One region of the Brenneria nigrifluens DSM 30175 genome, then DNA from elsewhere that is predicted to be linked to it. Evidence: riboswitches for the same ligand, from Rfam matches in the RefSeq annotation. Region 1 holds a riboswitch; the other holds the start of a gene.
What was found. Region 1 has a riboswitch for cobalamin ahead of btuB (TonB-dependent vitamin B12 receptor BtuB). Riboswitches for the same ligand answer to the same signal wherever they lie in the genome.

Region 1 (8,982 bases):
GAAATCGCCCAGGATTACTGGCGGAGCGGTATTCGTCATATCGTCGCGCTGCGCGGTGATTTGCCGGCCGGCGGCGGTAAACCCGACATGTATGCGGCCGATCTGGTCTCTCTGTTAAAAGAAGTCGGCGACTTTGATATTTCCGTCGCCGCCTATCCTGAAGTGCATCCGGAAGCAAAAAGCGCCCAGGCTGATCTGATCAATCTGAAGCGTAAAATTGACGCCGGCGCCAACCGGGCGATCACCCAGTTCTTTTTTGATGTGGAAAGCTACCTGCGTTTTCGCGATCGCTGTGTTTCAACCGGTATTGACGTCGAGATCGTTCCCGGCATTCTGCCGGTTTCCAATTTCAGGCAATTGCAGCGTTTCGCCACCATGACCAATGTTCGCGTGCCGAACTGGATGACGGCAATGTTCGACGGCCTGGATAACGATCCAGAGACGCGCAAAATGGTCGGCGCCGCCATTGCCATGGATATGGTGAAAATCCTCAGTCGTGAAGGGGTAAAAGACTTCCACTTCTACACCCTCAACCGTGCTGAACTGAGCTACGCGATTTGCCATACTCTGGGCGTGCGCCCTGCCGTAGTCTGATCGGCAGCGCTAGAAACCCCGCCGCCGCGGGGTTTGAGGTTGCTGACAAAGTCGCCTGCAAGTCGGCGATACCCGGGCCTACCGTACCGAGGGGCGCTCCGGCGGCTTACGCCGCTACGGCCCCTCGCCACGCTCTCCCTAATAACGAGCTTTGTCAATGGTCTGAAACCCCGCCGCCGCGGGGTTTTCGATCTTATTGCTCAAGCTTCGCCATCTTCCCCATCAAGTCGCCGGATAAAACCGCCCTCTGTTTCTGCGGCATTCAACGCCGGGTTTTTCATCGGCATATTGGCGAATTCTCTATTCCCACTGCGGAGGAATACGATATTGTCTGCGTATCGATCCGCTTTCCGGCATTCATCACAAATGTGTCGTTAACCGGGAGACACAAAATGCTATCAACGCCAAATTGCTTGAATACGCCCGTTAACTCGTTATAGCGTGGCAGATGGCTGAAAGCGCAGGCTGATAAACATGGACTCGACCTATTAATAGTAAAGATGTTGTTTTACTTAGGTAGAAATAAATAGATAAGCGCGGTGAGATATATTGTTCATTTTGGTTATTGATAGTAAATGTCTATCGTTGTTATTCTATCTATCGTTGTTTGCTATCACAATAAGGAGAATAATAAATGAATATTCGGGATCTGGAGTATCTGGTGGCGTTAGCGGAACATCGTCATTTTCGGCGTGCCGCGGATTCTTGCCACGTTAGTCAGCCAACGCTCAGTGGACAAATCCGCAAGCTGGAAGATGAGTTAGGCGTTATGCTGCTGGAGCGGACCAGTAGAAAGGTGCTGTTTACTCAGGCGGGTTTATTGCTGGTTGAACAGGCGCGCACCGTATTACGCGAAGTCAAGGTATTGAAAGAGATGGCCAGCCAGCAGGGAGAAACCATGTCAGGGCCGCTGCATATCGGCCTGATCCCGACGGTGGGACCTTACCTGTTGCCGCAAATCATTCCCATGCTGCACCGCACCTTCCCCAAGCTTGAAATGTATCTGCATGAAGCACAGACCAATCAGCTGTTGGCACAGTTGGACAGCGGCAAGCTGGATTGCGCCATTTTGGCGTTGGTGAAAGAGTCTGAAGCCTTTATCGAAGTCCCCTTGTTTGACGAACCGATGAGACTAGCGATTTATCAGGGGCATCCCTGGGCCAACCGCGAGCAGGTGGCGATGGCCGACCTGTCCGGAGAGAAATTGCTGATGCTGGAAGACGGACACTGCCTGCGCGATCAGGCGTTGGGGTTCTGTTTCCAGGCCGGAGCGGACGAGGACACGCATTTTCGCGCCACCAGTCTGGAAACGCTGCGCAATATGGTGGCGGCGGGCAGCGGCATCACGTTATTGCCGGCGCTGGCGGTGCCCCATGAACGTGAGCGTGACGGCGTCTGCTATCTGCCCTGCTACAAACCGGAACCGAAGCGCACCGTCGCTCTGGTTTACCGCCCCGGCTCGCCGCTGCGCGGGCGCTACGAGCAACTGGCCGATACCATCCGCGAGCATATGCAGGTCCACATGGAAACCGCATCAGAACAGGCGGTTTAACCCATTTAGCGCGGCAACCCGGTAGGCTTCCGCCATGGTTGGGTAATTGAAGGTGGTATTAATGAAGTATTCGATAGTATTACCTTCACCTTTCTGCTCCATAATCGCTTGCCCGATATGAATAATCTCCGCCGCGCGCTCACCGAAACAGTGAATGCCCAGAATCTGTTTCGTCTCGCGGTGGAATAAGATCTTCAGGCTTCCCACGTTCATGCCGACAATCTGCGCGCGCGCCAGGTGTTTGAACTGCGCCCGCCCCACCTCATAGGGAACTTTCATTGCCGTGAGTTGCTGCTCGGTTTTCCCCACGGAGCTGATTTCAGGAATGGTGTAAATCCCGGTGGGAATATCTTCGATCAAATGGGCGTTGGCATCGCCTTTGATGATGGCCTGTGCGGCGAGGCGGCCCTGATCGTAAGCCGCGGAAGCCAGACTGGGGTAGCCAATAACGTCGCCGACGGCGTAAATATGCGCCAGCTCGGTCTGGTACAGGCTGTTGACGTTAAGTTGTCCGCGGCTGTCGGTACTCAGGCCGATCTGTTCCAGACCGAGCGTTTCGGTATTGCCGGTGCGGCCGTTGGCGTACAGCAGACAATCAGCCTTCATCTTTTTACCGGACTTGAGGTTGACGATAACGCCGTCTTCCACCCCCTCAATGCTTTCAAACTCTTCGTTATGGCGGATCACCACGCCGTTATTCCAGAAGTGATAGGACAGGGCGTCCGACATCTCCTGATCGAGGAAAGCCAGCAGGCGATCGCGGGTATTGATAAGATCAACCTTGACGTTAAGGCCGCGGAAAATGGACGCGTACTCACAGCCAATCACCCCGGCGCCATAGATAATCACATGTCTGGGTTCGTGGTCGAGTTGCAGGATGGAGTCGCTGTCGTAAATGCGGGGGTGGTCAAAATCGACCGCTGCGGGGTGGTAAGGGCGTGAGCCGCTGGCAATGATGATATTGGCCGCGGTCAGCGTGTCGTGGGTATTGTCGGGATAATGCACCGCAAGGGTATGGGCGTCGATAAAGCGGGCCTCGCCGGAGAACAACTCGCACTGGTTACGTTCATAAAACCCCTGGCGCATCTGGGTTTGCTGGCCGATTACGCTGTCGGCGTGGCGCAGGATATCGGAAAAGGAGGAACTGATAATGCGGGCGTTATCGCTGTAGAGCGGGTTCTGGTTAAATTCAATAATACGGCTGACGGCATGGCGAAGCGCTTTGGAAGGGATGGTTCCCCAATGGGTGCAACCGCCGCCAACATTATAGTGCCGTTCAATCACCGCTATTTTGGCGCCCTGTTTGGACAATCCCATGGCGGCGCCTTCGCCCCCCGGGCCGGAACCGATAACGATGGCATCATAATCGAATTGCTGTTGTAGGGTCATAATCGGATAACCTGTTTGTACAAAACAATAACGTGATTGTAACACCTCCCGTGAGGGATCCCAATCACCCCGGTATTATCACATTTTTAATATGGCAAACTTTGTCCCGCTATATTGACAATAAAGTTTGCTATAGTGCCTTTCTGGAAAGGAGAGCAGATGATTTGGGCAGGATAATGGGTGTCAGAGCACAACAAAAAGAACGGACGCGTCGTTCCCTTATCGAGGCGGCGTTCAGCCAGTTAAGCGCTGAGCGCAGTTTTGCCAGCCTGAGTTTACGTGAAGTCGCCCGGGAAGCCGGTATCGCGCCGACCTCTTTTTACCGCCACTTCCGTGACGTGGATGAACTGGGGCTGACGATGGTGGATGAAAGCGGGCTAATGCTGCGCCAACTGATGCGTCAGGCGCGGCAGCGCATTGCCAAAAGCGGCAGCGTAATAAAAACCTCTGTCTCGACCTTTATGGAATTTATTGGCAATAACCCGAATGCTTTCAGATTGTTACTGCGTGAGCGCTCAGGCACTTCCGCTGCTTTCCGTGCCGCGGTCGCGCGTGAGATTCAGCATTTTATCGCCGAACTGGCGGATTATCTGGAAGTTGAAAATCATATCCCGCGCAGTTTTGCGGAAGCGCAGTCGGAAGCGATGGTGACCATCGTTTTCAGCGCCGGGGCGGAAGCGCTGGATGTCGGTCCGGAACGGCGAAGACAGCTGGAAGAGCGATTGGTATTGCAACTGCGCATGATTTCCAAAGGCGCCTATTACTGGTACCGCAAAGAGCAGGACAATCGTTCGGGCGCAGGGTGAATTTTAGATATATACAGGTATGAGAAGAGAAAAGGCATGACAGAACAATCCTATCATCGGGAAAAAGGTACGCTGCTCCTGGCGCTGGCCGCGGGCCTGTCGGTTAATGGCTCATTCGCCGCGTTGTTTAGCGCCACCGTTCCCTTTTCGATATTCCCACTGCTTGCGCTGATTTTATCCGTCTATTGCCTGCACCAGCGCTATATGAACCACAGCATGTCCGAGGGCACGCCTCTGCTGGCGGCGGCCTGTTTTCTGCTGGGGTTGCTGCTTTACAGCGCCATTGTCCGCGTCGAGTACCCCGCCATCGGCTCAAACTTCGTGCCCTCGATTCTCTGCGTGGCATTGGTATTCTGGATCGGCTTGAAGCTGAAGGCCCGAAAATCCGTCAAAGAGAGCGATACTCCCGAAGCATAAGGCGCCACTGCCGCTGCGACACAGGCTACCGATGCCGCTCCAGCAGCACCCCGCACTCCATGTGATGGGTGTAGGGAAACTGGTCAAACAGCGCCAGCCGGCTGATTTGATGCGTTTCCGTCAGCGTTTGCAGATTATCACACAGCGTTTCCGGGTTGCAGGAAATATAGAGAATGCGCGGATAAGCCTGCGCCAGCGTGACCGTTTCCACGTCCAGCCCGCCGCGCGGGGGATCGACGAAAATGGTTTCGCAGCGATAGCCCGTCAGGTCGATGCCCTGTAAGCGCTTGAATTGACGCACGCCGTTGATGGCCTGGGTAAATTCTTCCGCCGCCATACGAATAATCTGTACGTTATCAATATGATTGGCCGCAATGTTGTATTGCGCGGCCGCCACCGAGGGCTTGGCGATTTCCGTCGCCAGCACGCGATCGAAATTGCGCGCCAGCGCCAGTGAGAAGTTGCCGTTGCCGCAGTACAGTTCCAGCAAATCCCCTGTTGAATCTTGCGTTGCGTCCAGCGCCCACTCCAGCATATGGATATTCACCGCCGCGTTGGGCTGGGTGAAGCTGTTTTCAACCTGACGGTAAATCATCTCGCGCCCGGCGACGGGCAGGCATTCGTCAACGTAATCCCGCTCCAGGCAAATCTTGGTTTTGGTCGCCCGGCCAATCAGCTGCAGCGCAAACCCCTGCGCGCGCAACGCATCGCGCAGGGCGACGGCATGCCGCCGCCACTCTTCATCCAGTGGACGGTGATAGAGCAGGGAAACCACCGCCTCGCCGCTCAGCGTCGACAGGTAGTCAATCTGGAACAGCTTGCGCCGCAGGACAGGATTGGGGCGCAGCGCCTCGATCAATGCCGGCATCAGCCGGTTTATCAGTTCACTGGCCGCGGGAAAGCTATCGACGCGAATACGCTGTTTGGTCTGCTGATCAAACATGATGTGATAGATATCGTCACCGTCGTGCCAGATACGAAACTCGGCGCGCATGCGGTAATGCTGAACGGGCGAGCGGAAAACCACTGGCTCAGGCGCCCCGAACGGCGCCATCATCCCGCGCAGACGTTCAGTTTTCTGAGCAAGCTGGTCGTCGTATCGATCAATGGGCAGGCATTCTGGCGTCATGGTTTTCTCGTCTTAACGGCATCTAAAAGGACTTTATTGGCCGGGAATTGTAGGGAATCCGGCCGGGATGTCCAGTTTTGTCGCGCGATCGCCCGGCAATGGAAATGGCAGTCTAGACATCTGCATAAGGCGATCGTAGCATGATTGTCCGGCCTCGCAGCATGAGTTAAAAGGGAATCCAGTGCAAATCTGGAGCTGACGCGCAGCGGTAAGGGTAGCCCGGACGATAGCATATATGCAGACACTGTCATTAATGATGGGAAGTCATCGTCCTATTGTTGTTACGAATAGCTGTCGGAAACAAAAGTAACAACGGCCCCAAGCCCGAAGACCTGCCGGTATAACGTCGCAACGACCATGATCATCGCGTGCTATTCATCATGGTAATGCGGCATCCTTATATATGGTTTGGATGCTCGACTCATGTTTAATAAAACCATGCTGCTGACAGCGCTCTCTGTCACAGCTTTTTCCGCCTGGGCGCAAGACAATAATTCACAGCAAGAGAATGCCGATGAACTGATCGTTACGGCGAACCGGTTCTCTCAGCCCGTTTCCTCCGTTCTCGCTCCAATCGATATCGTTACCCGTGACGATATCGAGCGTTGGCAGGCGAAAAGCCTGACTGATGTAATGCGTCGTCTGCCCGGGGTGGATATTGCGCAGAATGGGGGGCGCGGGCAGTCAAGTTCAATGTTTATCCGCGGGACCAATTCAAGCCATGTACTTGTCTTGATTGACGGTATTCGTATGGCTTCTCCGGGTGTTACCGGTAGTGTGGATTTCAATCAGATTCCGCTGTCATTGATCCAGCGTATCGAGTACATCCGCGGACCTCGCTCAGCCGTTTATGGCTCTGACGCCATCGGGGGAGTCATCAACATTATTACCGAACACGGCCAGGACGGCGGAAGGTTAAACGCCGGCTATGGTTCACATGCTTACCAAAACTATGACGGCGCCGTGCGCGGGCATGTGGGCGACGATACTATCGTCAGCGTGGCGGGAAGTTATGAAGCAACCCGTGGATTCAATGTGTATCCTTCCTCGCCGTCGATAATTGATAGGGATAACGATGGCTATCGCAGCAAATCCTTCTGGGGCATGCTTGAGCAGCGTTTTTCCGAGAACGCCTCCGGCTTTTTCCGTGCTTATGGCTATGATAACAATACGGATTATGACCTCGCCTCCGCCTATCCGGGTAATGATAAGCGTTATTTGAATACGCGAAATTATGATGCCGGATTGAAATTTAACGAGGGAATATATTCCGGTCAGTTAATCGCCAGTTACCAAACGTATGACGACCTGAATTTCAACGATTTAATCGGGAAATATAACGGCACGATTACGCAGATTGAACAACGTAGCCTGCAGTGGGGCAATGTGTTCAATCTCGGAAACGGCAGCTTGAGCGTCGGGGCTGACTGGCGTAATGAACGGGCTCAACCGGGTGGCACATCCGCATATACGCGAGCCCAGAGTCGCGATAACACCGGTGTATATCTTACTACTCAGCAACAGTTTGGTTCCGTAACGCTGGAAGGTTCGGTTCGGGGCGATGACAATCAACAGTATGGCCGACACGGTACCTGGCAGACAGGTGCGGCATGGGAGTTTGTTGAAGGCTATCGGGTTATCGGTTCTTATGGTACAGCGTTTAAAGCACCAACGTTTGACAAGATATATGACACGGCGTACTCGCAAGGAAACGCCAATTTATCGCCTGAAGAAAGCAAACAGTGGGGAATTGGGCTGGAGGGGCTGAGCGGTCCTGTGAACTGGCGCGTTTTCGGATATCGTAATGAAGTTGATAATCTCATCAACTATCGCTCCATCAGCGCGACAACGGGCACATACGACAATATTGGCAAAGCGGTGATGACGGGAGCGGAATTTACCGCGACCTACGATACAGAGTGGTTGTCGCATAATGTCACTCTGGAATATCTGGACGCCAAGGATAAAACCACCAACAAAGCGTTGGCCCGACGCGCTCACAAGAAGGCAAAATACGAGCTTTCCACTACGTGGGACAAGGTAAATTGGTCTCTGACATGGATATATCAGGGTTCGCGTCCCGATACCAATTATGATGTTTTTCCCGCTCAACCCGTAACGCTGGGAGGGTATAGTACGTGGGATCTCGCCGCCTCATATCCCGTCACCTCTCAGCTAACGGTTCGTGGTAGAATCGCCAACCTGTTTGATAAAGATTATGAGACGGCATATGGCTACCGTACGGCAGGGCGAGAATACTATCTCACCGGAAGTTATATCTTCTGACCTGCCATCCCGTCCCACGGTTCTGGTGTTTGACTCCGGCGTGGGCGGGCTGTCTATTTATGATGAGATCCGGCAGTTATTGCCGGATCTCCACTATATCTACGCATTTGATAACGAGGCTTTTCCCTACGGCGAAAAACCGCAGCAGTTTATTATCGAGCGCGTCGTCAAGATTGTTAGCGCCATTCAGCAGCACCACCAGCTGTCGCTGGTGGTGATTGCCTGCAACACCGCAAGCACCATTTCTCTTCCTGCCTTGCGTGAACGTTTCACTTTTCCGGTGGTAGGGGTGGTGCCGGCAATTAAGCCCGCGGCGAAGCTAACGCGTAACGGCGTTGTCGGCCTGCTGGCAACCCGCGCCACCGTGCAGCGCTCCTATACCCATGAACTGATTGCCCGCTTTGCAAATGATTGCCGGATATTATCACTCGGCTCTGCTGAACTGGTTGAACTGGCCGAGGCAAAGTTGCAGGGGGAAACCATCGCGACCGAAGATCTGCAAAAAATCTTGCGGCCATGGCTGCGGCTGGCGGAACCGCCAGACACGGTGGTGCTGGGGTGTACGCATTTTCCTTTATTAGCGCAGGAACTGCGCCTGGCGCTGCCGGATGGCACCCGGCTGGTGGATTCGGGTTCGGCCATTGCCAGAAGAACGGCATGGCTGGTCGCCAATTTTGAACCGGCGCACCTTTCAACGGAAAAGAATCTGGTTTATTGCCTGGCGATTACGCCGAAAGTTGCCACGCTCTGGCCGGTATTACAGCGTTATGGGTTCTATTCGCTGGAAAAACTACCGCTTTAATACGGTT
Region 2 (8,982 bases), 1.3 Mb from region 1:
GTAGGTTGGCCAGGTCGTCCATCCGGGCGGACACATAGCCGATGGCGCGGTATTGGGCGTTTTTGTAGCCCACCATGGAATCGAGGGTATTCACCGCCTTGTAGGCCATCGCCAGCGGCGCGCCGCCGAGCAGCAGGTAAAACAGCGGCGCGATCACCCCATCGACGCTGTTCTCCGCCACGGTTTCCACCGCGGCGCGGGTTATCTGCGGTTTTTCAAGCCGCGCGGTGTCCCGCCCGACGATCCACGACAGCTGGCGGCGGCTTTCTTCCAGCGTGCCGTGACGCAATGCCCGGTGCACCGCCAGCGCGGCGTCGCTCAGGCAGCGCCCCGCCAGCAGGGTGTAAATCATCCATACCTGCGCCAGCCAGCCGAGCCACGGATGGAGCGCCGTCAGCAGCGCCAACACGCCCCAGCTCAGCGCGCCGGTCGCCCCGACCACCGCCAGCCACAGCACTCCGCCGCCGATCCTCAGCGCCCGTTCGCCGCGACAGCGGGCGCGAATGCCGCGTTGCAGCCGGGAAATCAGCCGGCCGATCCAGCGCACCGGATGCGGCCAATGGGGCGGGTCCCCCAGCCAGCAGTCGAGCAAATAGGCGCAAAACCAGGCGCTCAGCGTCATAGCAGGCTCCTGGCGCAGCGCAGCCAGCGGTTCAGCAATCCCGGCCGCTGGGCGAAATGCAAATGCAGATAGCTGGCGCAGGTCTGGTCGAGCTGGTAACCGCCCTGCCACCGTTGGACCACCGCGCCGTCGCGCCATTTGGCGCAGTCGAAGGCCGGAGGCAGCGCGGTGGAAAAATCGGAGTAATGAAATTCGTGGCCGCGCAGCACCTCGCCGCGGGCGGCCAATAAGGTGTCGCGGCCTGCCTGCGCCTCACAGTAACCGAAGCGGGTAAGCCGTTTTCCCATGCGGCTTACGCCGGGCAAAATGCCCGCCATGGCGTGCCGTCGGCCGTCGGCGTCGATCAGTTCGTCGCCCAGATACATCAGTCCGCCGCACTCGGCATACAGCGGGATCCGCCGGCGGTGGGCATCCCGCAGGGCGGCATGCATCGAGGTATTGGCGGCAAGCCGCGCGGCGTGGATCTCCGGGTAACCGCCGCCGATATAGATCATCTGGCAATCCGGGAGTTGGCGGTCGTGCAGCGGGCTGAAACGGCGCAGGCGCACCCCGGCCTGCTCCAGCAGGTCGAGATTATCCTGGTAGTAGAAATTGAAGGCTTCGTCGTCCGCCAGCGCCAGCGTCAGACCGTCCGCCAAAGCCGCATCCGGCAATGCCGGCGGCTCTCCCGCCGGTAAGGTGGTGATAGCGCACAGCGCCAGCAGGCGGTCGAGCTCAATGGTCTGCTCCACCTGCCGGGCCAGACGTTGCCAGCGCAGGTCGTTATGGGTTTGTTCCCGGGCGGGAATAAGGCCGAGGTGGCGGGAAGGCAGCGCCGCGTCCTCCATCGCCGGCAGGCGGCCCAGCACCGGAATGGCGCAGTAGCGCTCGATAGCGTGGCGCAGCAGCTCATAGTGCCCCGGCGAGTTAACGCGGTTAACAATCACGCCGGCGATATTCAACGCCGGATCGAAACGGCAAAAGCCCATCACGGAGGCCGCCACCGAGGTGGATACCGCCTTGCCGTCCACCAGCAAAATCACCGGACAGCCCAGCTGTTTCGCCATCGCCGCGCTGCTGCAATAGTCGGGATCGGTGCCGTAGCCGTCGTACAGCCCCATCACCCCTTCGATTACCGCCACGTCCGCATGGCGCAGGTGCTGTTTATACAGGCCGTTGAGCGTTGCCGCCGGGAGCATAAAGGCGTCAAGATTGCGCGACGTCACCCCGCACACGGCGCTGTGCCAGCCGCTGTCCAGATAGTCCGGCCCGATTTTAAACGGCTGTACGGCTAATCCGCGTTGCATCAGCGCCCGCAGGATCCCCAGCGCCACGGTGGTTTTACCGCAGCCGCTGCCGGTGCCGGCAATAACAAACGCTTTTTTATCCGGCCCTTGGCTACCTGGCCCTTGCTTATCTGAACATGGCATACGAATCCCGACGTGCTGGCCGGAAAATACGCTGTCAACGGGACACGCGAACGCAGCGCCGCCGCGCGTATCGGATGACAACTCATTTCCCGCCGAAAGAGTTGAATCGCCGTTAACGCCGGTCGCTGCGGGCGTTATCGTCAGGTCGGTCTTCTGGCTCTGCGTCATCCTCCCCCGTTCCTTCCCGATCGGTCGATCAGTGGTATTAACGAGTTTGTCGGCATTACAGCAGCGGGGGCTGCGGAGGATTCGCACCTCCTTCCCGGTCGTAATGGGTTATCATTGAACTAACTGACGACGCGGCGGGTCCAATACCACAACTCCTATGCGTCAACGTTTCTGATGCTCCATTGCGACATTCACCTGACGGCGATAATTGTATTTTTGCTGTTTTTCTTACTATTTATTACTTTATTCACTCAGAACGGGCGCAGAGGTACTTGTTGACCCGGCTGTTGGCTAAATTACGTGGATCATTACCGCCAGATCATACTGAGTTTTCAATTCAATCTCTTGATATGGTGCAAAAACAAAGAGGAAAATTGTAATGCAAAATATACGTGGTTTTGCTGCTCTCGACGCGAGCAGCCCGTTGGTGCCCCATCAGTTCGTGCGCCGCGATGCGCGGGACAACGATGTGACGATCGATATCGTCTACTGCGGCGTATGCCATTCCGACATTCATATAGCGCGCAACGAGTGGAAAAACAGCCGCTATCCGGTGGTTCCCGGTCATGAAATCGTCGGCAGGGTGGTCAGCGTCGGCAAGCTGGTGGAGCAGTTTAAAGAGGGCGACTGGGTGGGCGTCGGCTGTATGGTGGACTCCTGTCAAAGCTGCGACGCCTGTGAAGATGGGCTGGAACAGTACTGCGTTGAAGGGCCGACCGGCACCTACGGCGGCGTTGATCGCCACGACGGCCTGCCGACCTTCGGCGGCTACTCGGAACGGATTGTGGTATCGGACAAGTTCGTGCTCCGCATGTCCGACAAGCTGGATATGAAATCCGCCGCGCCGCTGCTGTGCGCCGGCATTACCACCTACTCGCCGCTGAAGCACTGGAACGTCGGGCCGGGGGACAAGGTGGCGGTCGTCGGTCTCGGCGGTCTGGGTCATATGGGGCTGAAGTTCGCCAAAGCGATGGGCGCGGACGTCACGCTGTTCACCCGCTCGCCGGGCAAAGAACAGGAAGCGCGCCGTCTGGGGGCCGACCAGGTGGTGATCTCTACCGATGCGGCGCAGTTGAAAGAGGTCGCCAACCGCTTCGATATTATTCTGGATACGGTGCCGATGCAGCACGACCTTAACCCCTACCTGAGCACGCTGAAACGCGACGGGACGCTGATCCTGATGGGTCTGCTTGAACCCATTGAGCCGACGGTGCACAGCGGCGCGCTGGTGATGGCACGTAAGTCGATCGCCGGTTCGCTGGTCGGCGGGATTGCGGAAACGCAGGAAATGCTGGATTTCTGCGCCGAGCACGGCATTACCTGCGACGTTGAAATGATCGATATACAGTCCATCAACACCGCCTATGAGCGTATGTTGAAAAGCGACGTGCACTACCGCTTTGTTATCGATATCGCGTCGTTGAAAGCCAGCTTTTAACCTCTCGTCCGTCGCCCCGGCGCCGCGGGCAACCTAGCCGCCATTCCGCCGTTTATGGTACGCTGGCATCCATAGTTATTGCAGGGATATCAGGGCGTAATGAGCGAACATGGCGGCAATGTGCTGGAGATGGCATTAAAAATCGGCCTGGATGCCGGTGAGATTATTGACTTCAGCGCCAATATCAATCCGTTGGGAATGCCCGACGCGCTGAAGGCCGCGATTGTCAGCCAGCTTGAGCGCGCCGAGCGTTATCCCGATGTGGCGTATCGGGCGCTTCACGCGGCGCTGGCCCGCGTTCACGGCTGCGCCGCCGACAATATTATCGCCGGAAACGGCGCCACCGAACTGATTTATGCCGTGGTGCAATACCTGCGCCCACGGCGGGCGTTACTGTTGACGCCGGGATTTGCGGAATATCGGCGCGCCTTGCAGCGCGTCGGCTGTGAGATTGACGACTATGTCATGGAAGAAGTCGACGGTTTTCAACCCGACGTCCGGCTGCTGAGCGCGCTGGACAATGCCCGCTACGACTGCCTGTTTATCGCCACGCCAAATAACCCCACCGGACTGATGCCGGACGCCGGGCTGCTACAGGCCGTTGCCGAACGCTGCCGGCTGCGCCATACCGCCTTGATTATCGATGAAGCCTTTATCGACTTTCTGCCGCGGGAAGCGGGCTTTATCCCGCAATTATCCGCTTTCCCCCAACTGTATATCCTGCGTTCGCTGACCAAATTTTTCGCCATTCCCGGCCTGCGCCTCGGCTATCTGGCGAGCGGCGACCGGGCGGCCGTTGCTGCCATGAAACGGTCGCGGGAACCCTGGACCATCAACGCCTTCGCCGCGCTGGCGGGAGAGATAGTGCTGGACGACGCTCCCTATATCGCCGCCACCCGCCGCTGGCTGGCGCGGCAGCAGGCGTGGCTTTACCGGGAGCTGGCCGCCATGCCCGAGCTGCAGGTCTGGCGGCCGGCGGCCAACTATATTTTTCTGCGCTGTCGGCGCCCGAAGACCGATTTGCAACGGGCGTTGCTGGAACAGCGTATTCTTATCCGTTCCTGCGCCAACTATCCGGGGCTGACCGCCGACCATTACCGGGCGGCCGTCAAAAGCGCCGCCGACAACCGGCGGCTGGTCGCCGCGCTGCGCCGGATATTCGCTGATGGCTGAAGCGCGCTGCCCGGCGTCCTGCGGCGAGCTGCTCCAGGGGTGGATCCTCGGCGGCGAAAAGCTGATCTCCTGCCCGGTAGACTGGTTCAGCGAAGTCGCGGTAACGGACGGCGCCCCCGGATTAACCGAGCGCCCGCGCATGCGCCGCATGCTGCAAGCGGTGCTCGCGCACTTCGGCCAGCCCGCGGACGGCGGGCGCGGCCTGCATATTGATTTTTCCTCCACCATCCCCGTCGCCAAAGGCATGGCCAGCAGCACGGCGGATCTGGCCGCCACCGCGCTGGCAACCGCCCGCCATATCGGACAAACGCTGGATGAAGCAGCCCTTGCCGCACTCTGCGTTCGGCTGGAACCGACCGACAGCACGTTGTTTCGCCAGTTGACGCTGTTCGATCATCAAACCGCCGCCACGGCGATTTCCTGCGACTGGCAGCCGCGGATGGATATTTTGCTGCTGGAAAGCCCGCTGACCCTTAACACCCTTGACTTTCACCGCCGCGATCGCCGGCAGGCGTTGCTGGACAATGCCGACGCGCTGGAGCGCGCCTGGCGGCGGTTCCGCCGCGCGGTTGAACGGCGGGAGCCCCACGGGCTGGGAGAAGCCTGCGTCATCAGCGCCGGCGCCAGTCAGCGGACGCTGCCCAAGCCCGCCTTTGGCGATCTGTTGGATCTGGTCGAAACCAGCGGCATTTACGGCTTGAACGTGGCGCACAGCGGCAGCGTGGTGGGATTGTTGCTCGACGGTCGTTATCACGATGTGGACAAACTGCGCTGGCAATTGCGCCAGCGGGGCATTACCCGCCATTACCCCGTTCAGCATCTGTTGTCGATGGTCGCCGGCGGTGTGCGGTGATGGGGAGAATAGGCGGAGACAACGAAAAAACGCCGAATAACGATATCGTCATCCGGCGTTTGTCCGTTATGTAACAACAAAAATTAACGCGGGCCTGCCTGGCCGCGATGTACGTCCTGGAAGCCGCCGTGCGGACCGCCGCCGCCATGACCACCACCACCATGACCGCCACCGCCGCCCGGAGGCGGAAACAGGCAACCGCTTAGTGCGGTAATCAAAGCAACAACCCCGATGATTTTAAAAATACGACTCATATTTACCTCTGTTTTATTGGGACTTCACCAGGCGAATCATAGGAGGCCGCCAATAAGCAGGCAATGCGGAATCTTCCTGAAAAGAAGCAAATAAACAGTTGGTTACATTCGCCTACTTATTCCTGTCACGATACGGACGGCTTACTGATAAAACGGGAAAACCGCGCCGGCGGGCAGCGGCTATGAGTGCTTTTGCAGGCGGTTGATATGGATGGTCGGGAACATGATTTTATCGGTGGGCGGCGCCGCGCGCCCATCAAATGCGGGTCCCTGCCTACTACCGCAGGAACGGCGGTAAAGAGACAGGGACGCGGGAAGCGGGAACGAATATCGGGGGGTTATTCCAGCCACTCGGTGTGGAATACGCCTTCTTTATCGGTACGCTTATAGGTATGCGCGCCAAAGTAGTCGCGCTGGGCCTGAATCAGGTTGGCGGGCAATACCGCGGAGCGGTAGCTGTCGTAATAGGCGATGGCCGCCGAGAAGGTCGGGGTGGGAATACCCGCCTGAACGGCATAAGACACCACGTCACGCAGCGCCTGCTGGTATTCGTCCGCCACTTGCTTGAAATACGGCGCCAGCAGCAGGTTGGCGATATCCGCTTTCTGCTGGTAGGCATCGGTGATTTTCTGCAGGAACTGGGCGCGAATAATACAGCCGGCGCGGAAAATCTTGGCGATCTCGCCGTAGTTGAGATGCCAGCCGTTTTCTTCCGATGCGGCTTTCAACTGCGAGAAACCCTGCGCGTAAGAGACGATTTTACCCAGATACAGCGCGCGACGAACCTTTTCCACGAATTCGGCCTTGTCGCCGTCGAACGGTTTGGCCGCCGGCCCGGTCAGCACTTTGGATGCCGCCACGCGCTGATCTTTCAGGAAAGAGAGGTAGCGGGCAAACACCGATTCGGTGATCAAAGAGAGCGGTTCGCCCAGATCCAGCGAGCTTTGGCTGGTCCATTTACCGGTGCCTTTATTCGCCGCCTCATCCAGAATAACGTCAACCAGATAGTTACCGTCTTCATCTTTTTTGGTGAAGATATCGGCGGTAATTTCGATCAGATAGCTGCTCAGTTCTCCGTTATTCCACTCGGAGAAGGTGGCCGCCAGTTCTTCGTTGCCCAGATTCAGCGCCTGCTTCAACAGCGCATAGGCTTCGGCAATCAGCTGCATATCGCCATATTCGATACCGTTGTGCACCATTTTCACATAGTGACCCGCGCCGTCGGCGCCGATATAGGCTACACAGGCTTCGCCTTCAGCGCGTGCGGCGATTTTTTCCAGAATCGGCGCCACCAGCTCATAGGCTTCCTTCTGACCGCCCGGCATGATGGAAGGCCCTTTCAGCGCGCCCTCTTCACCGCCGGAAACCCCGGTGCCGATAAAATTAAACCCTTCGGCGGACAGCTCGCGATTGCGACGAATGGTGTCTTTATAGAAGGTGTTGCCGCCGTCGATCAGGATATCGCCTTTCTCCAGATAGGGCTTCAGCGACGCGATGGTTTTATCGGTCGCCTCTCCGGCTTTAACCATCAGCAGAATACGGCGCGGTTTTTCCAGGGATGCAACGAACTCTTCAACGGTGTAATAAGGCACCAGTTTTTTACCCGGATTTTCCGTAACGACTTCGTCAGTTTTATCTGCCGAGCGGTTAAAAATAGAAACGGTATAGCCACGGCTTTCGATATTCAGCGCCAGATTACGCCCCATCACCGCCATACCGACAACGCCAATTTGCTGTTTGGACATTAAAGCAACTCCCGTCTGAAAGGTAACCTGCCTGCCGCGATCATCATCCCCGCAGGCAATTAAAAGCAGGCCAACATGGTAACTCAGCTTGCGGCGGGTGAATAGTGATTGGTTTGATAGCCGCTCATGGTTACCATACTATTTTCGATACCTTTTTATACCCAGAAAGGAGGCATCCATGGATATAAGATTTTATCTGCTTAAAGTCAGTCTTCGCGGAGTGAACCCCCGCCATCTGGCGACGCTTCGTGGTTCCCTCTTCCATTACGCTCGATCGGCTGCATGACGTGCTGCAAATCGTGATGGGATGGGAAGACAACCACCTTCATCAGTTTTCCTTCGGCAAAAAACGTTTTACCGAACAGCCGGAACAAGGGGAAGAAGAAGGTTTCTATCGCCTTAACGAGTTACTGAAACGCAAAAGCAACACCCTGACTTACCTTTATGATTTTGGCGACGGTTGGGAACACGAAATCATTTTGGAAGATAGCGACTACAAACCGGACGAGTTTGATGGTTGGCTATTTTGCCTGGATGGAGAGCGCGTTTGCCCGCCAGAAGATTGCGGCGGCATACCCGGCTATGAAAACCTGCTCGGTATTCTTCAGAACCCCGCCCATAAAGACTATGAAGAAACATTGGAATGGTTGGGCATTCCGGCTGAACTGCTCGAGATTGCGCCGGATATTTTTGAGCAATTTGACCCCGGCGAGGTGAACGACAATTTACTTCTCTACACGCGCTGGACGAGAGACCGTTACCAGACGTGGTTCGGCTAGGGGCTTCCGGCGTTTATGACCTCTCCCGTCGTCCCTGCGGTCGTAGGCAGGGACCTTCCCGATGGCGGCTCGGCGTCGAAAATCCGCGCCCTGCTGCAGTTCCAAACAAACCCGAGTCTCTGGCTGAAATCACGCCGCTGACGCGATGTCATCGGCGCAATTTCTTACGCCGGATGCAAGCGGATTAAATACTTAAATTATATTTAATATCATAATGTTAAATATATTTTGGAGGAAACCGTCTGCGCCTATAAACATCACGCAACAACGCCTTCGGTCACTTCAATATTAGCTATATGGATACCCGCTGTAGCCATCATGGAGATCAGCTTATCAATGCTGAAAAGGTGAATTTTACCATGCACCAGTTCGGAAACCCTGGGTTGGGTTATGCCAAGTGTACGAGCAGCTTCTGCCTGAGAGAGTTCTTTTCGAACGATAAAGTCCGTCAGCACACGCATCAGTTGCGCGCGGATCTTCATATTTTCAGCCTGCTCAACAGTATCGCCTATAGCATCCCATACGCTGTCAAAAGTCTGAA

Region 2: it holds a riboswitch for cobalamin, as region 1 does, so the genes downstream of both, EH206_RS15095 (cobyrinic acid a,c-diamide synthase CobB) here and btuB (TonB-dependent vitamin B12 receptor BtuB) in region 1, are expected to answer to the same signal.

Annotation. Positions count from the first base shown of each region.
Region 1 covers NZ_CP034036.1:4,537,374-4,546,355, reverse strand. The annotation lists gene metF (methylenetetrahydrofolate reductase) at 1-594, shown strand, start outside; partial or broken gene EH206_RS21310 (glutathione peroxidase) at 888-1,057, opposite strand; gene oxyR (DNA-binding transcriptional regulator OxyR) at 1,229-2,146, shown strand; gene sthA (Si-specific NAD(P)(+) transhydrogenase) at 2,129-3,535, opposite strand; gene fabR (HTH-type transcriptional repressor FabR) at 3,709-4,341, shown strand; gene EH206_RS21290 (YijD family membrane protein) at 4,378-4,758, shown strand; gene trmA (tRNA (uridine(54)-C5)-methyltransferase TrmA) at 4,784-5,887, opposite strand; cobalamin riboswitch at 6,020-6,241, shown strand; gene btuB (TonB-dependent vitamin B12 receptor BtuB) at 6,311-8,173, shown strand; gene murI (glutamate racemase) at 8,118-8,975, shown strand.
Region 2 covers NZ_CP034036.1:3,236,624-3,245,605, forward strand. The annotation lists gene cbiB (adenosylcobinamide-phosphate synthase CbiB) at 1-622, opposite strand, end outside; gene EH206_RS15095 (cobyrinic acid a,c-diamide synthase CobB) at 619-2,031, opposite strand; cobalamin riboswitch at 2,161-2,338, opposite strand; gene EH206_RS15100 (NAD(P)-dependent alcohol dehydrogenase) at 2,579-3,637, shown strand; gene cobD (threonine-phosphate decarboxylase CobD) at 3,737-4,810, shown strand; gene EH206_RS15110 (GHMP family kinase ATP-binding protein) at 4,803-5,663, shown strand; gene EH206_RS23090 (hypothetical protein) at 5,747-5,917, opposite strand; gene gndA (NADP-dependent phosphogluconate dehydrogenase) at 6,256-7,662, opposite strand; gene EH206_RS15120 (plasmid pRiA4b ORF-3 family protein) at 7,911-8,441, shown strand; gene EH206_RS15125 (helix-turn-helix domain-containing protein) at 8,699-8,982, opposite strand, start outside.